DNA from 2 places in the Streptomyces sp. NPDC002779 genome. Region 1 is predicted to be linked to the other one. Evidence: riboswitches for the same ligand, from Rfam matches in the RefSeq annotation. Region 1 holds a riboswitch; the other holds the start of a gene.
The links. A riboswitch is a leader RNA that binds a small molecule or an ion and turns the genes downstream of it on or off. The one in region 1 is predicted to bind cyclic di-AMP.

Region 1 (7,503 bases):
GGACCTGCCGAAGTCGGTCGAGGGCTACTACCAGGAGACGGGCCGGGCGGGCCGGGACGGGCTGCCGTCCACGGCGTGGATGGCGTACGGACTCAATGACGTCATCCAGCAGCGCAAGATGATCCAGTCAGGGGAGGGCGACGAGGCGTTCCAGCGGCGGGCGGAGGCCCACCTGGACGCGATGCTCGGCCTGTGCGAGACGGCTCAGTGCCGGCGGGGACAGCTGCTCGCCTACTTCGGCCAGGACCCCGATGCGTCCGCCTGCGGCAACTGCGACACCTGCCTGACTCCGCCCGAGACCTGGGACGGGACCGTCGCGGCGCAGAAGGTGCTGTCGACCGTGGTGCGGCTGCAGCGGGAGCGGGGGCAGAAGTTCGGGGCGGTGCAGATCGTCGACATCCTGCTGGGCAAGCGCACGGCCAAAGTGATCCAGTTCGACCACGACCAGCTCTCCGTCTTCGGCATCGGGGAGGAGCTGAGCGAGGGTGAATGGCGGGGCGTCATCCGGCAGTTGCTGGCCCAGGGCCTGCTGGCCGTCGAAGGGGAGTACGGCACGCTCGTGCTGACCGAGGGCAGCGGGGCGGTGCTCCGGCGGGAGCGGGAGGTGCCGCTGCGCAAGGAGCCGAAGAAGCCGGTGACCTCGCGGTCGGCGTCGGCCGGCAAGGGGGAGCGGAAGGCCCGGGCCGCCGTGGTGGAGTTGCCGGAGCGGCTGGTGCCCGCGTTCGAGGCGCTGCGGGCCTGGCGGGCCGAGCAGGCCCGGGAGCAGGGGGTTCCGGCGTATGTGATCTTCCACGACGCGACGCTTCGGGAGATCGTCACGGTCTGGCCCTCGTCGGTGCGGGAGCTGGGGAGCGTCGGCGGAGTGGGGGAGAAGAAGCTGGCGACCTACGGGGAGGGCGTGATCGGGGTTCTGGCCGGGCTGGGCGAGGGCGCGGCGGAGTCCGAGCCTGAGTCCAAGTCCGAGCCCGAGTCCGAGCCCAGGAATCAGTCCGTGTCTCAAGGCGAGGAGGATCACTGGCCCGAGATGGACGCGGAGCCGGAGCCTGACGGCTGGGAGTGAGGGGTCGGCCGGGGGCGGGACGCGCCTTCGCCGCTAGGCCAGCGCCGTCAGCCCCGGACCGAAGACGATCAGCAGCGGGAGCAGGGGCACCAGCGCCGCCGCGGTGGTCGTCAGGACCCGGTGGCGGCGGTCCAGGCGCGGCTGGGGTTCCAGCAGCCGGTCCACGCGCTCGCCCAGCAGGCGGTGGCTGGAGGCGCAGGACAGGACGCCTCGGTGCTGGTTGAGCTCGATCAGGGCCAGCGCCGTGGTCAGGTGGCCGCAGCGGCGGGACGCGGTGTCGTCGGCGGCCAGCTCGACCAGGCGGTGGGTCTGGTCGCAGAAGTGGGCGAACAGGGGGATGCGGGGGAAGCCGGTGGCCAGTGCGGTGGACAGGTGCAGCAGCCAGTCGTGGCGGGCCCGGGCGTGGCCGCGTTCGTGGGTGAGGACGGCGTCCAACTGGTGGTCGGTCAGGCGGCGCAGGGCGCCGGTGGTGACGATCAGCTGGGGCGGGTTGCCGGGCATCCACCAGGCGTCCGGGTACTCGTCCTCCAGCACCAGCAGGGGGCCGCGCGCGGCCGGGAGACCGGCGGGCAGGTCCGGGGCGCGTTCGCGCAGGTGGGCCCTGGCCTGGCCGCGACTGCGCCGGGCCTCGACCAGCTCACGGGCCAGCATCGCCGTCGTCCAGGCGGCGCCGCAGGCCAGCAGCAGCGTGAAGGCCGTCACCCAGACCGGCGCCGTGGACAGGTCGTACGCCGCGGTCACCGCGGGCGGCGCGGGCGCGAAGACATGGTCGCGGACCGTGTGGAAGACGGCGGCGGCGCCCAGGACGAGGGCCGTCAGACAGCACAGCAGCACGGTCGCGACCAGGCACTGCCACACCCACAGCGCGACCACCGGCTCCCGCTCCGGCCACATGGCCCGGGTCAGGGAACGCGGTACCGGCACGGCGGCCAGCAGAGCGACGGCGCTCAGCAGGAGCAGGCAGACGGTCATGCCACGGGCTCCGGATCCTGGTCGGGACAAGGGCGGCTGCGGGGCGGGCTGTGCGCGGGCGGTGCGAGAGCGTGTCCCGCGCGCACCGTCCGCCGCCCAGTATGACGGCGAGCGGCGGTACGCGGCAGACATCGGCGGCCATCGAACCGTTCGACCCGAGGGGAGCGGCCGCGAGCGGCAACTCCCGCGGGGGCGATGGCCGTTCGGCAGGCGGTGGGATCAGGCCCCGGCGGCCACCACCCGCCCGGTGACCTCGCCCAGCCCCACCCGCGCCCCGTCCGCTCCCGGGGCCCACGCCGACAGCGTCACCACGTCGCCGTCCTCCAGGAAGGTCCGCTTGCCGTCGGGGAGCTCCAGGACGTCCCGGCCGTTCCAGGTGAGCTCCAGCAGGGAGCCGCGCTCGCGTTCCGCCGGGCCGCTGACCGTGCCGGAACCGTAGAGGTCGCCGGTGCGCAGGGAGGCGCCGTTGACCGTCATGTGGGCCAGCTGCTGGGCGGCCGTCCAGTACATCGTCGAGAAGGGAGGTTCGGAGATCACATGACCGTTGAGGGAGACCGAGATGCGCAGGTCGTAACCGGCGGGTTCCTCGACCGCGTCGTCCAGGTAGGGAAGCAGGTCGTGGGTGCGCTCAGGAGGGGCCACCCGGGCCTCCTCCAGCGCGTCCAGCGGGGTGATCCAGGCCGACACCGAGGTGGCGAAGGACTTGCCGAGGAAGGGGCCGAGCGGGACGTACTCCCAGGCCTGGATGTCGCGCGCGGACCAGTCGTTGAGCAGGCACAGGCCGAAGACGTGCTCCCGGAAGTCGCCGAGGCCGACCGGGCCGCCCATCGCCGACGGCACGCCCACCACGAAGCCGACCTCGGCCTCGATGTCCAGGCGGACGGACGGGCCGAAGACGGGCGCCGCGTCGGCCGGCGCCTTGCGCTGGCCGGAGGGCCGTACGACATCGGTGCCCGAGACCACGACCGTGCCCGAGCGGCCGTGGTAGCCGATCGGGAGGTGCTTCCAGTTCGGGGTGAGGGAGTCCGCGGCGTCCGGGCGGAACATCTGGCCGACGTTCCGGGCGTGGTTCTCGGAGGCGTAGAAGTCCACGTAGTCCGCGACCTCGAAGGGCAGGTGCAGGGCCACCGCGGAGAGCGGGTGGAACAGCGGCTCGATGGTCTCCCGGTGGGACGGCACCGTGACCCAGGCGGTCAGCGCGCGGCGCACGTCCGACCAGGCGGTGCGGCCCGCCGCCAGCAGCGGGTTCAGCGTGGGCCGGGCGAGCAGGGAGGCGTACGGGGAACCCAGGGCCAGCGCCGCCGCGCCCGCGTCGAGGACGTGGTCGCCGAGCCGTACACCGACCCGGCGCTCGCCGTCCTCACCGGGGAGGGAGAAGACACCGTACGGAAGGTTGTGCGGGCCGAAGGGGTCGCCCTCGGGGACATCAAAGGGGGGCATGGGTGCTGCCTCACTCTCGTGCGTGCCACGGGTCCGTGTCGTCGCCGCACACGTTACGGGTGGGGCACCCGTCTTGGGCAGTGCACAAGGGAGCGGGACGATCAGTTCCCGAGGTGCGTCGGGCCTGCTGGCGGCCGTGTCGCGCGGTCCTCGCTCCGCCCCGTCCTGCCCTCCGCCCCGTGCGTCACGGCAGTGCCCTCATGTCACCAGCAACGGGTGAGGACAAGGGAGTTGGAGGGGGCGCGTGGGGCGCAGGGGGGCGCCGGGGTCGTCCGGTTCGCGCTGAGTCGTGGGGGCGTCCTGTCCGTATTCTCTGATCATGGCCGCACCCATCGCATATTCACTCATCGCCACCGACCTGGACGGGACCCTCCTGCGAGGCGACGACACGCTCTCCGACCGGTCGCTGGCCGCACTCGCGCGGGTGGCGGAGGCGGGGGCCCGGCACCTGGTGGTGACCGGCCGGCCGGCGCCCAGGGTGCGGCCGCTCCTGGACGACCTGGGCAGCGAGGGGCTCGCGGTGTGCGGGCAGGGTGCGCAGGTGTACGACGCCGGCGCGGGCCGTCTGCTCTGGTCCGTCACCCTGGACCAGGAGCTGGCCGAGACCGCGCTCGGCAAGATCGAGGCCGAGGTGGGACAGGTGTACGCGGCGGTCGACCAGGACGGCGTCGACGGGCTCACCCTGATCGAGCCCGGGTACCTGATGCCGCACCCCACCTTGCCCGCGGTGCGCGTCGGCCGGCGTGACGACCTGTGGGGCGCGCCGATCAGCAAGGTGCTGCTGCGCCATCCCGAGCTGTCCGACGACCAGTTGGCGGCGACGGCGCGTTCGGTGGTGGGTTCGCTGGCGACGGTCACCATGTCGGGGCCCGGGACCGTCGAACTTCAGCCATGCGGCATCACCAAGGCGACCGGGCTCGCCCTGGCCGCGGATCACCTGGGCCTCGGCCCGGAGGGGACGATCGCCTTCGGTGACATGCCCAACGACATCCCGATGTTCGACTGGGCGGCCCACGGCGTGGCGATGGCCAACGCCCATCCCGAACTCAGGGCGGTCGCCGACGAGATCACCCTGTCGAACGAGGACGACGGCATCGCCGTCGTCCTCGAACGACTCTTCCGGTGACGGGCCCGGTCAGTACGCCCCGAAGACGTTGTCGATCGAGCCGTACCGCTGCGCCGCGTAGTTGCAGGCGGCGGTGATGTTGGCGACCGGGTCGTAGGGGTCCCACGAGGTGCCGGACACGTGGTACGCCTGGAAGGTCGGGTCGATCACCTGGAGCAGGCCCTTGGAGGGGGTGCCGGCGGCGGCGTTGGAGTCCCAGTTGTTGATCGCGTACTGGTTGCCCGAGGACTCCCGGATGATGTTGCGGTAGATGCCGTTGTAGCTGCCGGGGATCCCCTTCTGGGCCATGACCTGGAGGGACGCGCGGATCCAGCCGTCCAGGTTGTTGGCGTACCCCAGCGAGGCGGCGGTGGTGACGGTCGGGGTGGCCGCGGCGGCGGTGGTTGCCCCGAGGAGCGGCAGCGCGAGTACGGCGGCTCCGGTGCCGAGGACGGCGAGCTTGCGGGCGACCCGGCTGGTGCGGGCAGGACGGTGCTGAGCGGCAGCAGGCATGACGAAGTTCCTCTCCGGCGCCTGCGAGGTGAGCTGTCGGGTTCGGGCGGGAGCTGCCCGGCCGCGCACCGCGAAGGGCGCGCGACTTCACCCCGAGCCGCACCGGCGCGTCCGAAGACGTTCCGGGTCGGCGACTTACCTGGTTCCCCCGCTCCTGCCGTACGAAGAATCTCGGTGGAGCCGGACGGCGGCAGGATTAGGCGTCCGCCCGACAGGCCGGGAACGTATGCGAGAGCACATGTCCGAAACAAGTAGCGGATTCACATATCCAGGGTTTTGATCTTCGTTCGCGGGATGCGTGGCGGTTGCATCTTTGCGAGTGCCAAGGCCCAACTGGCCGCCGGGGAAGGGGTGTCGGGGGAAGTCTGAGGGGCGCCTGCGGACTCGGGGGCGTGAGTCACATCACGCGTGATCACAAGTCGCGCCAAATCTGGCAATCAACCTAAAAGGCGCATGGCACGTGCAGCATGGTTCCGTCCGCGAGGGGGATACGGACATCCGTGCGGGTTGTCTCTTCGGCTCGAGACACGCTCCACCGCTTCCACGTAAGTCGATCTATATCCGTTCTTATCAGGTGATCAAAAACATAACCACCGTGATCCGATACCGCCCGTCGTGGACGGGTGGGCGGCAGCGGTGATCGAAACGTGACCGGATACGCTGACTTGAGTGAAGGCAGCGACCTATCGACAAACCGCGTAATCGCCAGTAGACACCAGCAGACAGGAGACCCCTCGTGACCGTCGTCGGGCCGTTCGGGCTGAGCGTGCGGGACCAGGCTCTGGAAGCCGATGTCCAGGCCGGATTGGCGGCTGTCGAGGAGGGACTGCTCGAGGCCACCAAGAGCGAGGTCCCCTTCATCACGGGCGCAGCCCAGCATCTGGTGCGCGCGGGCGGGAAGCGGTTCAGGCCGCTGCTCGTGATGCTCAGCGCGCAGTTCGGGGACCGCCACGCGCCGGGGATCGTACCGTCGGCCGTGGTGGTGGAGCTGACCCACCTGGCGACGCTGTACCACGACGACGTGATGGACGAGGCCGAGGTCAGGCGCGGGGTGCCGAGCGCCAACACCCGCTGGGGGAACTCGGTCGCGGTCCTCACCGGTGACTTCCTCTTCGCCCGCGCCTCGCACATCCTCGCCGACCTCGGCCCGGAGGCCGTCCGGGTCCAGGCCGAGGCGTTCGAGCGGCTGGTCACCGGGCAGATCCTGGAGACGGCGGGACCGCAGGACGGGCGCGACCCGGTCGAGCACTACCTCGATGTGCTGGCCGGGAAGACCGGCTCGCTGGTGGCGGTGTCGTGCCGCTTCGGCGCGATGATGTCGGGCGCCGACGAGACGGTGGTGGACGTGCTCACCCAGTACGGCGAGCGGCTGGGGGTCGCGTTCCAGCTGGCCGACGACGTCCTGGACATCGCTTCCGACTCCCGCGAGTCCGGCAAGACGCCGGGTACGGATCTCCGGGAGGGGATCGCGACCCTGCCCGTGCTGCGGCTGCGGGAGCGGGCGCAGCGGCTGGGGCTCGCGGAGGACATCGCGCTCTGCGAGCTGCTGGACTCCGACCTGACCGACGATGTGCGGCACGCCGAGGCGCTGGCCGCGCTGCGGGCGCACCCGGCTCTGGAGCAGGCCCGCCGGGACACCGTGCGGTACGCCCAGGACGCGCGGGCCTCGCTGGCGCCCCTGCCCGAGTGCGACGCCAAGGCCGCGCTGATGGAGCTGTGCGACGCGGTGGTGCACCGCGCGGGTTAGCGGCGCGGCCCCCTTCCGGGCCACCGGCGAAACGGCGGCGCCTCCCCCGACCCCTACGGGTCGGGGGAGGCGCCGCCCTCTTGTGTCATACCGCAGGTGTACACGGAGTTGAGCCCGCGGTCTGACGCTTCGCGGCCGCCGATTTGGTCAGATGGTCACAACGGAAAACACCACTCCTCACCGATTCGGGTGAGAATGGCGGCTAAGGGCTGGACGCACGGGAATTGGCAGGCCGCCGCCGACGACGGAGGTAAGTCAGACATGGCACCGTACGAATCCGACGACAGCACGACCGCGAACGAGGTCGACGACCTGCGCTCGGGGCGGCGCAAGGCCGCGCGGTACGTCGTTCCGGTCGCGGTGGTGGGCGTGGCGGCGGCGACCATCGGTCTCGTCCCCGCCCTCGCCGACTCCGGCGACCCCGACCTGCCGAAGATCAGCGCACAGCAACTCATCGAGAAGATCGCCGAGTCCGACGTACAGCAGCTGTCCGGGACCATGCGGGTCAGCACCGATCTGGGGCTGCCCGACCTCGGCGGTCTGGAGAGCTCGCTGGCGTCCGGGGCGATGGAGTCCGGGGACGGTTCGTCCGCCGACCCGTCGGCCAAGCTCACCGAGCTGGTGTCCGGCAGCCACACCCTGCGGGTCGCCGTCGACGGCCCGGAC
Region 2 (7,503 bases), on a different contig from region 1:
GCCGGAGTACCCGCTGAAGGTCACCGTCAGCGGCAGCGGGGAGCTGGATCCGGGGGCGAACTTCTGGCACACCGGTGGCGAGAAGGTCGTCTATACGACGGAGAAGGGCGCTCAGCGGGCCCGCGCGGCCGGTCTGGCGGCCGACGTGGTCTCCCTGGGCGCCGGTCTGGACTGGCGGCGGCTGCTGGCGGACCTGCACGGCCGGGGGGTCGGGCGTCTGATGGTCGAGGGCGGCGGCCGGGTCCACACCCAGCTCCTCCAGGAAGGGCTGGCGGACGAGCTCCAGCTCGTGGTGGCCCCCCTCTTCGTCGGCGACCCGTCCGCGCCGCGCCTGTTCGGGCCCGGCGGGTACCAGCGGGGCCGGCTGCGGCTGGTGGAGACCCGCCGGATCGAGGACGTGGTCCTGATGCGCTACCTCCCCACGGCCCCCGGGGCGGGCCCGCTGGTCACGGCCGCCGACCGCCACTGGCTGAGGCTGGCCTGCGAACTGGCGCAGCTGTGCCCGCCGTCGCGGACGGCGTTCAGCGTCGGCGCGGTGGTCGTGGCGGCCGACGGCACGGAACTCGCCCGGGGGCACTCCCGGGAGGGCGAGGACCCCGTGGTCCACGCCGAGGAGGCGGCCCTGGCGAAGACCGACCCGAGCGACCCCCGGCTGGCCTCCGCGACGGTGTACAGCAGCCTGGAACCCTGCGCCCGCCGCGCCTCCCGCCCGTCGCCCTGCGCGCGGCTGATCCTCCGGGCGGGGGTGCGCCGGGTCGTCACGGCCTGGCGCGAGCCGGACACCTTCGTGGCGGACGCGGACGGCAGCGGGCTGCTGGCGTCGGCGGGCGCGGACGTGGTGGTGCTCCCCGAGTTCGAGGCCCGCGCGAAGGCCCCGAACACCCACCTGCTGCCGTAACCGCCCGCCTGCTGCCGTAACCGCCCGCTTGCTGCCGTGAACCCCCACCCGCTGCCGTAACCCCCCACCCGCCGCCGTATCGGCCCGCCCCGGGTCCGATCGGCCCAATCCGAACTGCGCCCCGCCCCGCACCGCGCCAGGCTGCCAGCATGAGGTCTGTCCGAAGTGCCGCCCTGCTGCTGCTCGTCGCCCTCCTCGGCACCGCCTGCGGAGCGACCGGTGCCGACTCCCGCACCATGGCGCGCGCCCTGCCGCCCGACGCCGAGTTCACCCACCCCGGCGTCCTCGTCAGCGCGTCGCAGCTGGCCGCCGTGCGCAAGAACGTCACCGCCGGGAAGCAGCCGTGGCTGAAGGCATACCTCGCGATGCGGGACAGCAGGTACGGCGCCTACAAGTACCGGGCCGAGCCGTACGCGGACGTCCACTGTCCCGCCGGGAGCAAGGCCGGGCGCGGGTGCGTGCAGGAGCGCGAGGACGCCATCGCCGCCTACACGCAGGCCCTGCTGTTCACGGTGACCGGCAAGCGGCAGCACGCCGTGAAGGCCAGGGAGATCATGGACGCCTGGTCGGCGCGGCTGAAGCGGCACAGCGGGCAGAACGCCGGGCTGCAGGCCGGCTGGTCGGGGTCCACCTGGGCGCGGGCCGCCGAGATCGTCCGGCACAGCGAGGGCGCGGGCTGGCCCGAGGACCGGGTACGCCGGTTCGAGACGATGCTCCGCACCGCGCACCTGCCGCACGTCACCCGCAAGGCCCCGGACACCAACGGCAACTGGGACCTCATCACCACCGACGCCGCCATCGGCATCGCCGTCTTCCTCGACGACCACCAAACCTTCGACCACGCCCTCGCCCGCTTCCGCGACCGCGTGCCCGCCTACTTCTACCTGGAGAAGGACGGCCCCCTCCCGCTCACCCCGGCGGGGTCGAGCATGAACACCCCGCAGCGGCTGGCGGCGTACTGGTTCCGGCAGACGGAGTACAAGGACGGCGTCACCCAGGAGAGCTGCCGCAACTTCCAGCACGTCGGCTACTCCGTCGCCGCCACCGCGCACATCGCCGAGACCGCCCGGCACCAGGGCGTCGACCTGTATGGCGAGGCCGAGGACCGGCTCACGGCCGCGCTCGAACTGCACGCCCGCCACCAGCTGGGCGAGCCCGCGCCGGCCTGGCTGTGCGGCGGCCGGGTCGAGCGGAACATGGGGCCCGACCTGGAGGTCGCGGTCAACCGCGGCCTCGGCGGCTCCGCGGCCCGCGCGCTCGCCGAGAAGACCCGTCCGGCCGGTACCGACGATCTCTTCGTGGCCTGGGAGACGCTCACCCACGCGGGCAATCCCGGGGCGTGAAGAAACGCGTGCGCAGGGGGTCCCGCGAATGGCGTACACTGGTGTCAACGACGCGGGGTGGAGCAGCTCGGTAGCTCGCTGGGCTCATAACCCAGAGGTCGCAGGTTCAAATCCTGTCCCCGCTACTGAAGACCCAGGGCCGGAACCATTGGTTCCGGCCCTGGGTGTTTTTCCACTGGTGCGTTTCCCCGCCTCATCCACTCGGCCCACACCGTTCGCCGCCCGCCGCCGCTCCGGGAAACCTGGAGGGACGGCGGACGTGGCGGGAGGCGGGCAGTGCGGGCTTCAGGCGTGGACGGGACCCGGCACCCGTCGTCCGCAGGCACCTTCGTCCGCCTGCTCCCGCTGCTGCTGATCGCGGGCGGTGTCCTCTACGACTTCGTCACCCCCCGGGGCTTCACCGCGATCCCCTTCTTCACCGCCGCCCCGCTGGTGGCCGCCCCGTTCTACGCACTCAGCGGCACAATCGCCGTCGGGGCCGTGTCCCTGATCGCCGCCTACGCCGTCCACATCCGGCTGGGCTTCGGCATGGACCCGGACACGGTCACCGAGGTGGTCACCGTGATCACCGTCGCCGTCCTGGCCGTCGTCCTCAACCGCGTCGTGCGCCGCGGCGATCTGCGGCTCGCCACCCAGCGCGAGATCGCCGTGGCCACCCAGCGCGCCGTCCTGCCCGAACCCCTGGAGCGGATCGGCGGCTACGACATCGCCGCCCGCTACGAGGCGGCGCAGGCCGACGCCTACATCGGCGGCGATCTGTACGCGGTGCAGGACAGCGCGTACGGCGTCCGGGTCGTCGTCGGCGATGTGCGCGGCAAGGGGATGGGGGCCGTCGCCGCCGTCGCCGTCGTCATCGGGGCGTTCCGGGAAGCGGCCGAGCAGGAGCCGAGCCTGGAGGCGGTCGCGCGGCGGCTGGAGCGGGCGCTGGCCCGGGAGGGCGCGCGGCGCGACGGGATCGACGCCGTCGAGGGGTTCACGACCGCCGTGCTCGCCGAACTCCCGCACGGGGAGGGGCCCGTGCGCGTCGTCAACCGCGGCCACCCGCCCCCGCTGCTGCTCCACCCCGACGGCACCGTGCGCCCGCTGCGCGCCCGTGAGCCCGCCCTCCCGCTGGGCATGAGCGACCTCGGCGACTGGCCCGACCGCGCCGACGAGGCCCCCTTCCCTCCCGGCACCACCCTGCTCCTGCACACCGACGGCCTCTCGGAGGCCCGCGACGCGCAGGGCGTCTTCTTCGACCCCGAACGTCGTTTGTCCGGGCGCGTCTTCCGCGACCCCGGTGCCCTGATCCGCGCCCTCGCCGAGGAGGTGCGCGAGCACTGCGGAGGGGGGATGGCGGACGACATGGCGCTGCTCGCGGTGCGCCGACCCTGATCGTCACGGGCGGTGATCGGATGGGAGCCCTCCGCATAACAACTGACGCACCGTCAATACGTGTGTGACGCATGAGGCTTGGTCAAGTCGCCCGTTTTGGCGCCCTAGTGACCTGAAAGTCCAGGCCGGAGTCGTTAACGATCAAGAGGAACAGCTTGGAATCCGCGGCCCGTGTCTATTAACGTTCGATAACGCAGCGCGGTCGTCCCAGCCGTCACAAGAGGCGGCTCCGTGCGCACGCGCCGAATCCCGCAAGGGAACCGGGGAACCACTCATTGGGGTGAATCGGGCGTAATCAGCCGCGCAGAAACGGCTGATATACGCGCGTAGGAGACCTTCCTGCTCCGAACCCGTCAGCTAACCCGGTAGGCGAGAAGGAAGGAAAGGAGCACGCCCACGTGGCGTCAAACCGGCCTGCCCCCGAGGCCCCGTTCGTGCCGAGCCAGCGCAGTGACGAGGCCTTCTCCTACGGCAGCCACCGCACCGACGAGGGCCCCTGGGAGGAATGGAACCCCACCGCGGAATCCATTCGCCCGGTACGCGGCCGGCACCGCGTCGCCAAGCAGCGCGGCGGCGGACTCGCCCGTAGCTCCACGGTGCTCGGCGTCGGTGTCATAGCCGCCGTCGGCGCGGGCGGCATGGCCAGCGCCCAGTCCGGCAAGCCGCCGGTCGCGATCACCATGCCCGACCTGCCGCTGATCTCCGACGACTCGGCGGAGCAGATCCCCGAGACCTCGGCCACCCCGCTCAGCACCGTCGGCATGACCACCACGGACACCGGGCAGGGTGCCGCGGACGCCGGTGAGGCGCTGCGCGCCCGGATCATGGCCCAGGCCGAGCAGCAGCAGGAGCAGGTCGACACCAAGGCCGCCGAGGCCGCCGCCGCTGCCGCCGAGAAGGCCGCCGCGGAAGCCCTGGCCGAGGCCGAGAAGGAGGCGAAGGCCAAGGCCGCCGCCGCCAAGGCCAAGGCCGAGGAGGAAGCCCGCGAGAAGGCCGAGGCCGAGCGCCTTGCCGCCCTCGCCAAGCAGTTCGCGCTGCCGACCTCCTCGTACACCATCACCTCGACCTACGGTCAGGCCGGCGCGCTGTGGTCCTCCGGCTACCACACCGGCGCCGACTTCGCCGCTCCCACGGGCACGCTGCTCAAGGCGGTGCACACCGGCACGATCACCTACGCCGGGTACGACGGCTCCTACGGCTACAAGACCGTGCTCACCCTGGAGGACGGCACCGAGATCTGGTACGCCCACCAGTCCTCGATCAGCGTCAGCGTCGGGCAGAAGGTCGCCACGGGCGACGTCATCGGCCGCGTGGGCGCGACCGGCAACGTCACCGGTGCCCACCTCCACATGGAGGTCCACCCCGAGGGCTCCTCCTCCGGCATCGACCCGCTCGCCTGGCTGCGCAGCAAGGGCCTCAACCCCTGACCCAGCCCTCGCCAGAACCCCGGCGGTCCTGACGACGTCCCCCCGACGTCAGGGCTGCCGGTTTTTGGTGTCCGCGGTACTTGCGACGGCGGCCCTCACGACCGGTACGGGTTGTACGCGGGGTACGGGCCCGCCGGGTACGCCGGAAAGGGCTGGTACGTCGGCTGCGCCGGGTAGCCGTAGACGCCGTGCATCGGCCAGGGTGCCGCCACCACCGGCACCGGCGGGGCGATGGCGCGGGCCGCGTGGTCCAGGGCCGGGCGGGCGACCTCCCGGCGGCGCCACAGCTCCCGCAGCAGCTCCTGCTCCCGTACGACGAAGTCGGCGCCCGCGCGGCCCCGGCGCCCCCGGTGGCGCAGGAACGCCAGCGAGGTCGCGTACGCCTCGTACCGCGCCACCTCCCGTGCCGCCTGCCTCCCGGCGCGGCGGCGGGCGTACTGCCGGGCCAGGCGCCGGGCCCGCATGGAGGCGAGCGCGAAGGGCTCGCCCGGGGTGAGCCAGCCGGCGACGGCGTAGGCGGGCAGTTCCTCCCGCACGGTGCGCAGCTCACGCTGCCGGGTCCAGATCACCAGCCACGTCAGCAGCCCGAACGCGGGGACCATGATCGCCCCGTACACGGCGAAGAAGCCGTACGGGCCGAAGACCGAGGAACCGTTCCACATCGCGTGCAGGCCCATCGCGAGCAGCAGCCCGGCCAGCGGCAGCAGGGCCCGCAGCCGGCGCCGGCGGTCGCCGGAGAGCGCGGCGACACCGAAGCCGATGCCGGTGAGGACCGTGAAGAGAGGGTGCGCGAAGGGCGACATGACGATGCGCACGAAGAAGGTCGCCGCCGTCACGGAGGCGATGCCGCTGCCGCCGGTGATCTGGTCGGTGCCGAAGGCGGTGCCGAGATAGAGGATGTTCTCGGTGAACGCGAAGCCGGTGGCGGTGACCCCCGCTATCACCACCCCGTCGACCAGCCCGGTGAAGTCCCGGCGCCGGAAGAGGAAGACGAGCAGGACGGCGGCCGCTTTCGCCGACTCCTCCACGACCGGCGCTATCACGGTCGCCCCGAGGGTGTCGGCGCTGGAGGGGTCCGCGGTGGCCGTCGCTATCCATCTCGTCGCGAAGCTGTTGGCGACGATGGCTATCAGCGCCGCCGCGCAGGCGCCCCAGGCGAAGGCGAACAGCAGGTTCCGCCAGGGGCCCGGCTCGACCCGGTCCAGCCACCGGAAGGCGGCTATCAGCAGCGGCACGGGCAGCACGGCCAGGCCCAGTCCGACCAGGAAGCCCTCGGTGCCGGTCTGTTCGCGGACCAGGGCGAGGATCACCAGGCCGGAGAGGGTGAGAAGGGTGATCAGCGCGCCGTAGCGCACCCCCGTCCGCTGCCACCAGTGCGCGTGCCGCAGTGTGCCGCCGGGAGGACCGGGGGGTTGCGTCGGGTACGGGGGACTGGTGGCCACGGCATTGACCCTAACGAGGGAAGGGCGCTGCCCGCACAGGAGCGCGGTGGGCTCAGGCGCCGGCGGGGGATTCGTCTCGGTGCGGTACGCGCCGGAACAGCAGGTCGTTCACCACATGACCCTTGTCCAGTCCCTGGCCCTCGAAACGGGTCAGCGGCCGGAACCCGGGACGCGGCGCAAAACCGCCGTCGGCCTGCGTGTTCTCGAAGCCCGGGTGGGCCGTCAGCACCTCGAGCATCTGTGCGGCGTACGGCTCCCAGTCGGTCGCGCAGTGCAGGACCGCACCGGGCCTGAGCCGGGTCGCGGCGAGGCTGAGGAACTCCGGCTGGATCAGCCGCCGCTTGTGGTGCCGCTTCTTCGGCCAGGGGTCCGGGAAGAAGACCCGGAGCCCGTCGAGCGAGTCCGGGGCGAGCATCTCGCGGAGCAGGATGATGGCGTCGCCGTTGCCGACCCGGATGTTGGTCAGTCCCTGGTGCTCGGCGAGGTTGAGCAGATTGCCCTGGCCCGGGGTGTGCACGTCGACGGCGAGCACATTGGTCGCCGGGTCCGCGGCGGCCATCTGGGCGGTGGCCTCGCCCATCCCGAACCCGATCTCCAGGACGACCGGGTGGTCGTTCCCGAAGAGCCGGCCGAGGTCGAGGACCTGTCGGCCGTCGATGTCCAGGCCCCACGCGGGCCACAGCCGCCGCAGCGCGTCCGCCTGTCCCGTGGTCACCCGGCTGCGCCGGGGCTGGAAACTGCGGATCCGCCGCTCGAAGTGCGACCCGGCGGGATCGGGCTGGGGCCCGTGGGGGAACCGCGGCTCCCCCTTGGCCCGCGCTTGCCGAAGGGGCGCACCGGGCTCATGACCGGGGGCGGAGTGGGGGGCTTCGGGGGTGTGGAGGGAGTCAGACACAGTGGGGTCGATTTTACGTGTTGACGGAGTGCGGGGCAGCGGCGGAGCCCGTCACACCGACCCCAGCACCGCCAACGCCCGCCGGGCCACTTCCCGCCCGATCGGCAGGGACGCCGTGGCCGCC

Region 2: it holds a riboswitch for cyclic di-AMP, as region 1 does, so the genes downstream of both, ACFYW5_RS09880 (M23 family metallopeptidase) here and ACFYW5_RS04905 (transglycosylase SLT domain-containing protein) in region 1, are expected to answer to the same signal.

The regions. Positions count from the first base shown of each region.
Region 1 covers NZ_JBIAQC010000001.1:1,071,469-1,078,971, reverse strand. The annotation lists gene recQ (DNA helicase RecQ) at 1-1,060, shown strand, start outside; gene ACFYW5_RS04920 (M56 family metallopeptidase) at 1,094-2,032, opposite strand; gene fahA (fumarylacetoacetase) at 2,252-3,472, opposite strand; gene ACFYW5_RS04910 (HAD family hydrolase) at 3,792-4,598, shown strand; gene ACFYW5_RS04905 (transglycosylase SLT domain-containing protein) at 4,608-5,090, opposite strand; cyclic di-AMP (ydaO/yuaA leader) riboswitch at 5,096-5,303, opposite strand; gene ACFYW5_RS04900 (polyprenyl synthetase family protein) at 5,827-6,837, shown strand; gene ACFYW5_RS04895 (outer membrane lipoprotein carrier protein LolA) at 7,099-7,503, shown strand, end outside.
Region 2 covers NZ_JBIAQC010000003.1:14,537-22,039, reverse strand. The annotation lists gene ACFYW5_RS09900 (dihydrofolate reductase family protein) at 1-898, shown strand, start outside; gene ACFYW5_RS09895 (alginate lyase family protein) at 1,048-2,241, shown strand; tRNA gene ACFYW5_RS09890 (tRNA-Met) at 2,293-2,366, shown strand; gene ACFYW5_RS09885 (PP2C family protein-serine/threonine phosphatase) at 2,518-3,615, shown strand; cyclic di-AMP (ydaO/yuaA leader) riboswitch at 3,846-4,002, shown strand; gene ACFYW5_RS09880 (M23 family metallopeptidase) at 4,014-5,042, shown strand; gene ACFYW5_RS09875 (PrsW family intramembrane metalloprotease) at 5,138-6,484, opposite strand; gene trmB (tRNA (guanosine(46)-N7)-methyltransferase TrmB) at 6,537-7,379, opposite strand; gene lhgO (L-2-hydroxyglutarate oxidase) at 7,431-7,503, opposite strand, start outside.